One region of the Arthrobacter sp. UYEF20 genome, then DNA from elsewhere that is predicted to be linked to it. Evidence: predicted binding sites of a transcription regulator. Region 1 holds the regulator's gene; each other region holds the start of a gene.
What was found. The regulator HspR, encoded in region 1, represses chaperone genes until heat shock. The targets are predictions, from matches to a motif close to AAGTTGAGTCNNNNNGACTCAACTT.
Positions count from the first base shown of each region.

Region 2: clpB (ATP-dependent chaperone ClpB) is a predicted target of HspR. The motif match lies at 1,884-1,908, and genes of this name have one in related genera.
Region 3: ABIB26_RS22295 (ATP-dependent Clp protease ATP-binding subunit) is a predicted target of HspR. The motif match lies at 1,245-1,269, and genes of this name have one in related genera.

Region 1 covers NZ_JBEPNP010000017.1:54,105-57,378, forward strand. The annotation lists gene hpaH (2-oxo-hept-4-ene-1,7-dioate hydratase) at 1-683, shown strand, start outside; gene ABIB26_RS17485 (HpcH/HpaI aldolase family protein) at 668-1,501, shown strand; gene ABIB26_RS17490 (heat shock protein transcriptional repressor HspR) at 1,647-2,069, opposite strand; gene ABIB26_RS17495 (DnaJ C-terminal domain-containing protein) at 2,085-3,068, opposite strand; gene ABIB26_RS17500 (nucleotide exchange factor GrpE) at 3,257-3,274, opposite strand, start outside.
Region 2 covers NZ_JBEPNP010000006.1:19,089-22,362, forward strand. The annotation lists gene ABIB26_RS08675 (MFS transporter) at 1-304, opposite strand, end outside; gene ABIB26_RS08680 (LacI family DNA-binding transcriptional regulator) at 423-1,481, opposite strand; gene clpB (ATP-dependent chaperone ClpB) at 1,941-3,274, shown strand, end outside.
Region 3 covers NZ_JBEPNP010000036.1:4,001-7,274, forward strand. The annotation lists gene ABIB26_RS22285 (hypothetical protein) at 1-144, opposite strand, end outside; gene ABIB26_RS22290 (glycoside hydrolase family 25 domain-containing protein) at 259-1,077, opposite strand; gene ABIB26_RS22295 (ATP-dependent Clp protease ATP-binding subunit) at 1,287-3,274, shown strand, end outside.

The DNA of each region.
Region 1 (3,274 bases):
CGGTGGAGGACTCCTACGCCGTGCAGCAGCTGTGGCGGCGCCGCAACGAGGACGCAGGCCGCAAGCTGGTGGGGCGCAAGATCGGTCTGACCTCCAGGGCGATGCAGGCCGCCACAGGCATCACCGAGCCCGATTACGGTGCCATTTTCGATGACATGGTGCTGGAAACCGGCTGCTCGGTGGCCTGGGATCAGTACACCCATCCGCGGGTGGAGGTGGAACTGGCGTTTGTCTTGAAGAAGGACCTGTCCGGTCCCGGCTGCACCATCTTCGACGTCCTCAACGCGACTGACTACGTGGTTCCGGCCCTGGAGATCCTGGATTCCAGGATCGAAATGGAAGGCCGGACCATCGTGGACACCATCTCGGACAACGCCGCCATGGGCGCCATGGTGATCGGCGGCAACCCGGTAAAGCCCGACGCCGTCGACCTCCGCTGGGTGTCCGCGATCCTGTACAAGAACCAGACCGTGGAGGAGACCGGTGTGGCCGCCGGCGTCCTGGACCACCCGGCCAACGGGGTCCATTGGCTGGCCAACAAGATCGCCGCCCACGGAGACGGCATGAAGGCCGGGGACATCATCCTCGCCGGCTCCTTCACCCGGCCGATGTGGGTCTACAAGGGCGATACCGTGCACGCCGACTACGGACCGTTGGGAGTTGTGACGTGCCGCTTCGAGTAGACCCCGGAAATGCTGATTACGCGAACACGTTCCGCGACGCCCTCGCCGCTGCGGACCGCCCGCTGGCCGGGATGTGGGTGTGCTCAGGCAGCCCGCTCGTGGCGGAGCTCTGCGCGGGGTCGGGCCTGGACTGGCTCCTGGTCGACGCCGAGCACAGCCCCAACGGCCTCGAATCCATCCTGGCCCAGCTGCAGGCGGTGAACGGCTACCCGGTCCACGTCCTGGTCCGCCCCCCGGTCAACGACACCGTGGTGATCAAGCAGTACCTGGACCTTGGCGTGCAGAACCTGCTGATCCCGATGGTGAACTCGGCCGCCGAAGCGGAATCCGCCGTGGCGGCCACCCGCTACCCGCCCCAGGGCGTCCGCGGCGTGGGCTCCGCGCTGGCCCGCGCCGCCCGCTGGAACCGCATCCCGGACTACCTCGCCCGGGCCGGCGAAACGGTCAGCGTCACTGTGCAGATCGAATCGACGGCGGCTGTTGAGGCTGTGGAGGACATCCTGGCGGTGGACGCTGTGGACGCCATCTTCCTGGGACCGTCCGATCTGGCGGCCTCCATGGGCGTGCTGGGACAGCAGGAACACCCCGAGGTGATCGCCGCCGTCGAACGCTGCCTTACTGCTGCAAAAGCGGCGGGGAAACCGGCCGGCGTGAACGCCTTCAACGAAGGCACGGCCCGCGGCTATCTGGCGGCAGGGGCGTCCTTCGTGCTGGTGGGCGCCGATGTTGCGCTGCTGGCACGCGGCTCCGAAGCCCTCGCCGCGAAGTACGTCCCATCTCCGGTGGTTGAGCCTGCCGAAACCCCCGCCAGCTACTGACGCCACCTGCGGCGCTTGAGCCTGCCGAAACGACCAGGCAACGCAGCCGGTCCGCGTGGGTTCCCCGCCACGTGACCCGGCCCGCAACTTTGTCTCCCTCCACCACGGCGTCCTCGACCACGCCGCGGAGTCCGCCATCAAGGGGTCAGTCGGTCCCGCGCGGCCTCCACACCACCAAAGCCTGCGAGCGGGCCCGGGGCCGCTTGCCGCGGGCGAGGCTGACGACGTCGCCGGCAGTGCCTGCCGCGAAAACGCGGGCGTCCAGCGGCTGGCGGCGCCGTCCCAGTTCCTCGGTCAGTTCACCGACCCGCCGCTGCAGCGCGGCGACCTGGCGCTCCAGCTGGAGGATCCGCTTGATGCCCTCGAGGGAGACGCCCTCCTGCGAGAGCCGCTGCACTTCGCGGAGCATCATGACATCCCGCTGGGAATACCGCCGGGATTTGCCCGGGGCGCGGCTGGGCGAGACGATGCCCAGCCGGTCGTACTGCCGCAGCGTCTGCGGGTGCATGTCGGCCAGTTCCGCGGCCACCGAGATGACGAAGATCGGCTGGTCAGCACTGATATTCACGGTCTGCTCCGCTGCCTAGAGCCGGGCCTTGGCCGCCAGGCCGGCGCGGGCATCCTCGCCGGCGGTGGCCGCGGCGAACGCCTTCACGGCGTCCTCCGCTGCCTTGCTGAGCTTCCGCGGAACCGCGACGTCGATCGTCACCAGCAGGTCGCCGGTGGCCTTGGCGTGTTTGACGCCCCGGCCCTTGACGCGGAGGGTGCGCCCGGACGGGGTGCCGGCCGGAACACGGACCTTGACCGTGTCGCCGTCGATGGTCGGGACCTCGATGTCGGCGCCCAGGGCTGCCTCCGGAAAGCTGACCGGAACGTGGATGCGGACATTGTCTCCGTCGCGGACGTAGAAATCGTGCGGCTTCACCGAGACCGTGACCATGAGGTCGCCGTTTCCCGCGGGGCCGTACTGGCCCTTGCCGCGGACGCGGACCTTCTGGCCGTCCTTGATGCCGGCCGGGATCCGGACGTCGATGACTTCGCCGTCCGGTTCGCGCAGTCCGATGGTGGTGCCGCGGATCGCACCGGCAAAGGAGATGCTGGTTGATGCCGTCCGGTCCGCGCCTTTCTGCGGGGCCCGCTGGTAGGACTGGCCACCGCCGAAGCCGCCGCCTCCGCCGAACAGGTCGGCGAACTCGGGCGGTATGCCGCCTGCGGTGCTGTAGCCGCCGGAATGCCGTCCCCCGGCGCCGGTGAACAGCCCGCCAAAGAGGTCCTCAAAGCCCGCACCGCCGCCGGCTGCGCCGCCTGCGCCGCCCGGGGCGAACCTGGCTCCGCCCATGGCCCGGATGGCGTCATACTGCTGGCGCTCGTCGGGATCGGAGAGCACGGAGTAGGCCTCGGAGATGTCCTTGAACTTCTTCTCCGAGGCGGTATCCCCCGCGTTGGTGTCCGGGTGGTGCTGCCGCGCGAGCTTCCGGTAGGCCTTCTTGATGTCGGCGTCGGAAGCGTCCTTGGCGACACCAAGGATCTTGTAAAAGTCCTTGTCCACCCAGTCCTGGCTAGCCAATGGCGTTCCTCTCTAGTTCTGCGTTGCGGTGAAGCTCATCTCACTTTAGGCGAGACAACCGCATGAGCGGAGCGAGACAAGGGGCCCGGGAGTGGCATCGGGCCTGCCGGAGCCGGGTGGCCGAGGATCGCAGATCCTTGGCCACCCGGCGGCGGGGCGGGGCCCCTTGTCTCGCTTCGCGAAGGTGACTACGCCGGTACGGCCAC
Region 2 (3,274 bases), on a different contig from region 1:
AGATGATGCCCCAGGTGATCATGATCCGCATGATCCAGAAGCGCGCGCCGACCTTGTGCATGATCAGGTTGGACGGGATCTCGGACAGGGCGTAGGTCAGGAAGAACAGCCCGGCACCGATGCCGAAGGCGGTGGCGGAGAGGCCGAGATCGATCTCCAACCGGTCCTTGGCCATGCCGATGTTGGTGCGGTCCAGGAAAGCCATGATGTAGGCGCCGATCAGGAGCGGCATGACTCGGCGGAGAATCACGCCGTTAATTTCCTGCGGTGTGCGCATCTTCGTTGGTGCGGATACAACTGACATGGGTCTTCGTCCTTGAATTTGGGGTCAGGGTTGGTGGCCAGGAACAGTGGGCAGCCGGGTGGCCGGGCAGCCTCATTGGGGCCGGGCGGGCTGCCCGGAAGAAGGTGATGGAGTGTGGCTAGCCGGCGGGCGGCGTGCAGCCGCAGGTCCGCCCGATATGCAGGCGGTGCCGGCAGATCTTGGTGTTGTAGGTGCTGGACGGGGCTTCGATGCGTTTGAGCAGCATGGTGAAGGCCTCGTGGGCCATTTCCTGCTGCGGCTGGACGATGCTGGTGAGGTTGATCAGCCCGGAGCGGCTGTGCGGCAGTCCGTCGCAGCCGGCGACGGCCACGTCCTCCGGGATCCGGAGCCCCCGGGAGAGGGCATACTCCATCACGCCGATGGCCAGTTCGTCACTGCCGCACACCACGGCCTGCGGGGGCCTGCCGCTGGAGAACAGCCGTTCGGCCGCCAGCCGGCCGCCCTCGTTGTTGACCCGGGTGCTGATTTTTCGGTCGCCGCTGATGGTGATGCCGGCCGCGGCGGCAGTGCGGACGAAGGCCTGTTCGCGGGCCAGGGATGCGGTGGAGAATCGGGGGCCGATCACGGTGGCGATCTCCGTGAAACCGTGGCTCAGCAGGTGCTGCATCAGTGTCGTTGCCGCGGCGTCGTCGTCGATTCCGACAAAGTCCGAGTCGAGGAAGTCGGCGCGGCGCGAGAGGCAAACATACGGGATCCGGGCCGCCCGCAGGGTACGCAGGGCCGTGGCGTCATCCCGGAGTGATGCGGCCAGGATGATCCCGTCCACATTGCGGTGGGCGAGCGTCGCGGTGACCTGGGCGAGGACGTCGGGATCGTCCTGCGTGGTGGCGACAAACACTTCGTAGCCGGATTCGGCGGCGGCGGAAATGATGCCCTGGGCCCAGCGCGGAAACATCGGATTGATGATATTCGGCAGGATCAGGCCGACCACGCGGGTCCGCTGCAGGTCGGTTGACTGCGAGGACTTACGGGGCCTGAAGCCCAGCTCGTTCGCCACATGGATGATGTGGCGTCGGGTTTCCGGCGAAACGCCGCCCTTGCCGTTGAGTACGTAGGACACCGCCGCTGAGGAAACCCCTGCGGCCCGGGCGACGGAAGCGGCGGATACCGGCGTAGCGGGGCGATCAGCGGCAACCGTGGTGGCGTCCTTGCGCATCTCCGTCCTCCTTCGCTCTCGTTGTTGTCCCTGTGACCTCAGTTACATTAGGTAAGCGCCCGAGTGTTAAGCAACGTTAAGTAATTTTATCCGCTGGCGGGGCGCGGCGGGGGATATGTCCATTGGCCGTCCTCGGACCCTAGGACGACATGTCCATTCTTCCGATCCGATCCGTAGGGACATGTCCATTCCAGGCCCCGGACAATGGGCATAGCGGGACTATGCCCATTGGCCAGGCCTAGCGGGGGGCATGTCCCGGGGTCCGCACCAGCCCGGCCGGCCCGGAACCGCCGGCCCGACCCGCCGGCCCGGGGTCCGCACCAGGACGGCACTGGACGGCACTGGACGGCACTGGACAGTGGGTCCGCCGTGGGTAAACATGGATCCAGGGGTGTCAGGACAGAGTTGAGCGGGTTAGACTCAACTTTGATAACAGCACCATTCCGGCAGGAGCTCCCTTTGGACGCCAAATTCACCACCAAGAGCCAGGAGGCTCTTTCGGCAGCAGCCATGAACGCCTCGACGGCAGGGAACCCGCAGCTCGAACCTGCGCACCTGCTCAAGGCGCTCATGGACCAGCGGGAGGGTGTCGCCGTCGCGCTTCTCCGCGCCACGGGCACCGACCCGGAGGCCGTCAGCGTCCAGGCGAGCACCGCCATCAAGGCGCTCCCCTCCACGTCGGGCAGTTCCGTGCAGCAGGCCCAGCTCTCCCGGAGCGCCATGCAGGCCATCAAGAACGCCCAGAACGAGGCCGAGCAGCTCGGGGACACCTTCGTGTCCACCGAGCACCTGCTGCTGGGGCTTTCGGCCGGGAGCGACGGCGTCGGAAAGCTCCTGCGCGACGCCGGTGCCTCCCATGAGGCGCTGCTCGCCGCCCTGCCCGGCGTCCGCGGTAACCGCAAGGCGGACAACCCGGACCCGGAGAACACCTTCAAGGCGCTGGAGAAGTTCGGATCGGACCTGACCGCCATGGCCCGTGCGGGGAAACTGGACCCCGTGATCGGGCGCGATACGGAGATCAGGCGGGTCATGCAGGTGCTGAGCCGCCGCACCAAGAACAATCCCGTCATCATCGGTGAGCCCGGCGTGGGCAAGACGGCGGTGGTCGAGGGACTCGCCCAGCGGATCGTGGCCGGCGACGTGCCCGAAAGCCTCCGCGGCAAGACCCTCGTCGCCCTGGACCTCGCCTCCATGGTCGCGGGCGCCAAATACCGCGGCGAGTTCGAGGAGCGGCTTAAGGCTGTCCTGGAGGAAATTAAGAACTCGGAGGGCCGGATCGTCACCTTCATCGACGAGCTCCACACGGTGGTGGGCGCGGGCGCGACGGGGGAGAGCTCCATGGACGCCGGCAACATGCTCAAGCCCATGCTGGCCCGCGGTGAGCTGCGGCTGATCGGCGCAACGACCCTGGACGAATACCGCGAGCACATCGAGAAGGATCCAGCCCTGGAACGACGATTCCAGCAGGTCTACGTCGGTGAGCCCAGCGTCGAGGACACCATCGGCATCCTGCGCGGGCTCAAGGAACGGTACGAGGCGCACCACAAGGTGGCCATTGCGGACTCGGCGCTCGTGGCAGCCGCGACACTGTCCAACCGCTACATCTCCGGGCGCCAGCTGCCGGACAAGGCCATTGACCTGGTGGACGAGGCCGCGTCCCGGCTGCGCATGGAGATCGACTCGGCGCCGGAGGAGATCGACCAGCTGCGCCGCGCCGTGGACCGGCTGACCATGGAGGAGCTGGCCCTCGCCAACGAAAAAGACGCCGCCTCAGTGGAACGGCTCGCGGCACT
Region 3 (3,274 bases), on a different contig from region 1:
CGTTGCCTGGAAGAACACCGGAACCACTGAGGTGCTTGGGTCCTTCGAGGTTTCGTAGATCTCCGGGGCACCCCCGTGTTTGCGCGCAATGGTTCCGATCAGCTCGGTGCCGCGAACCCGGACGGTGCGATATTTGTAGCTCATGTGGACCCCTTCGTCAGTTGAGGCAAACCCTACACCTGGGACCTCCGGAAGGAGCCCGTCACGGGCGTCGCTGACGCCAGCGCGGAACCCGTTGCGGTTGACGGGGCGCGTGCCTCAGATGCAGGAATAGTCGTAGTCGAATCCGCCCGAAACGTACTGGCCAAGCGTGACCTTGCCGCCGGCGGTCAGGGCGGCGTCCGAGCATTTGCGTTTCGCCAGGGCGAGCGAGTTTGCTCCGGCCACCCAGCTGGGCAGCGGGTACAGATTGCTTGAAGACGGCACAGTCCCCACGATCTGGGCCCACTGCGTTCTGGTGGAGTAAAGGCCCGTGCGGGCTCCGATGCTCGCGAAGTAGGCGGTCATGCCCTCGAGATCGGCCCTGTTCGCCACCGTGTCCGTTGACCAGCTGTTCCCGGTCTCCACATCAAGCCACCAGGTGTAGGACGCGGGGTTGCTCACGCCGCGGATGTTCGCATCGTCATAGGCCTTCGCGTACCCGTACATGTATGAGCAGGCCGCGCCGTAGGATCCACTGGTGCACTCGCCGTACGGGGAGGGCACGGTAGTCCCGCCGTATGTGTTGCTGGTGGGCCACCACGACCCGGCTTTGCCCGGGTTGGCGGTGTTCACATACAGGGCGACCGGCGCCTGTCCAGTCCCGCCCTTGGATGCGCGGGCCCACGTCAGCTGGGTGTCCAGACAGGGGTTTGTGGCGTTCGCCAGGCCGTTGTTCACGCCGACGATGGCGAAGGCCTGGCCTTTCGGCAAGGTCTGACCGCACTGGGGCCAGGACAAATCGTTGCCGGGGGCGGCAGTGGTGGCTGCCTCAGCTGGTGGGGCAAGGAGCATCAGCACCGCAACGGCGGCTGCGGCGGCTGCGGCCAAGACATGTCGGAAACGCGCAGCGGGGGTGGCTGAGTTGATGGCGGACATGGCCGGCCTTCCCGTCGGGGCGGAGCGAACAGGAGCCCAGCATGATCGCCACGGGCCCCGTGGTCAAGGACATGACGGTTCATGGCCAGGCCGTGGCGCATCGGCTGGAGGCCAGGCACCAGCCCCGGGGCTCTCATCGGATCACCGGGAATAAATCCATGGTCCCACCGTTGAGTCCAGTACACTCAACTTTCCTAAATGGAGGTTTCATGGCTACATTTTTCGGACCGGCGAGTTCCGGCGACAGTTCCTTCGACGAGTTCCTTGCGCGTTACCTGCAGGGCCAGCGCGCGTCCCGCTCGGGGCACCCGATGGACATCACCAGGCTGCTGAGCCGGCGCACCCATGAGGTGCTGGCCGGCGCCGCGCAATTCGCCGTCGAGCACGGCCACATCCATGTCGACGCGCTGCATATCCTGCGCGTCATGGCCGAGACGGAACCGGCCGCCGATTACATCAAGCACGCCGGAGCGGCACCGTCAGGCATCGCCAAGGCCGCCGAGGAGCGCCTGCCGGAGAAGGCCGCCGGCCAGGCAGCAATTGCCCCCGCACTCACCCCTTCCGCGCAGCGCGCGCTGCTCGATGCGTACCAGGTGGCCCGGGCCTTCGGCTCCACGTATGTCGATCCCGAACACCTGTTCTTCGCCCTGGTCATCAATCAGGAGACCCCCGCCGGCCAGGTGCTGGCAGCTGCCGGCGTCACGCCGGAGTCCCTGCAGTCGGGCCCGGCCGAGCAGTCCGGTCCGCGCGGCTCCGCGCCCGGCACGGCACCCAGTCAGACGGAACCCGGCGAGCGGCAGCCCGCATCCCCTGAGTCTGGGACCCCGATGCTGGACACCTACGGCAGCGACCTGACGGCGCGGGCCCGCGAAGGCGGACTGGACCCGGTGATCGGCCGCGCGGACGAGATTGAGCAGACCATCGAGATCCTGGCGCGGCGGACCAAGAACAACCCTGTCCTCATCGGCGAAGCCGGCGTCGGCAAGACCGCGGTCATCGACGGGCTGGCGCAGGCGATTGCCGCCGGCAGCGTGCCCGAACAACTGCGCGGAAAGCGCGTCGTCGCCCTCGACCTGCCCGCCATGCTCGCCGGCACCCGGTACCGTGGCGACTTCGAGGAACGCCTGACCAAGGCGATGGACGAGGTCAGCTCGAGCGCCGGGGAAATCATCCTGTTCATCGACGAGCTGCACTCGGTGGTCAGTGCCGGCGGCGCCGGGGAGGGCGGCCTGGATGCCGGAAACATCCTCAAGCCGCGCCTGGCCCGCGGTGAACTCCACGTCGTCGGCGCCACAACCCTGACCGAATACCGCAAAGTGGAGAAGGACCCGGCGCTGGAACGCCGTTTCCAGACCGTACAGGTCGGCGAGCCGAGCATCGAAGAGGCCGTACAGATCCTTGACGGCCTGCGGGGGCGGTACGAGGAACACCACCGCGTGCGCTACACCGACGAGGCGATCCGCGCCGCCGTCGAGCTCTCCGCCCGCTACGTGACGGACCGGTTCCTGCCGGACAAGGCGATCGACCTGATCGACCAGGCGGGTGCGCGGCTGAGCCTCAAGCTCGGCTCACGGACCGACGTCGCAGTTCTTCGCGAGCAGCTCGCCACCCTCGAGCGGTCCAAGAACGACGCCGTCGCTGCCGAACGCTATGAGGAAGCCTCGCAACTGCGGGACGAGATGCAGTCGGTGAGCAGCAAGCTCGCGTCCACAGTTCCCGGCGGCGCCCCGGGCACCCCCGCGGGCGCTCCGGAAGCCGTCGTCGGCGAGGACCAGATCGCGGGGATCATCTCCCGGTCCACCGGGATCCCGGCCAGCCGCCTCACCGAAGGCGACCGGGAACGCCTGGGCAAGCTCGAGGAGGAACTGCACCTGCGGATCGTCGGGCAGGAAGACGCCGTGTCGCTGATCGCGAAAGCGGTCCGGCGCAACCGCACCGGCATGGGGGACGAGGGCCGGCCGGTGGGCAGCTTCCTGTTCCTCGGACCGACCGGCGTCGGCAAAACCGAACTCGCCAAGGCCCTGGCCGGGTCCCTGTTCGGGGACGAGAACTCCATGGTGCGCTTCGACATGAGCGAGTTCGGCGAACGGCACACCGTGAGCCGGCTGGTCGGCGCCCCTCCGGGGTACGTCGGTTACGGCGAAGCCGGCCAGCTCACCGAACGCGTGCGGCGCAACCCGTACTCCGTGGTGCTTCT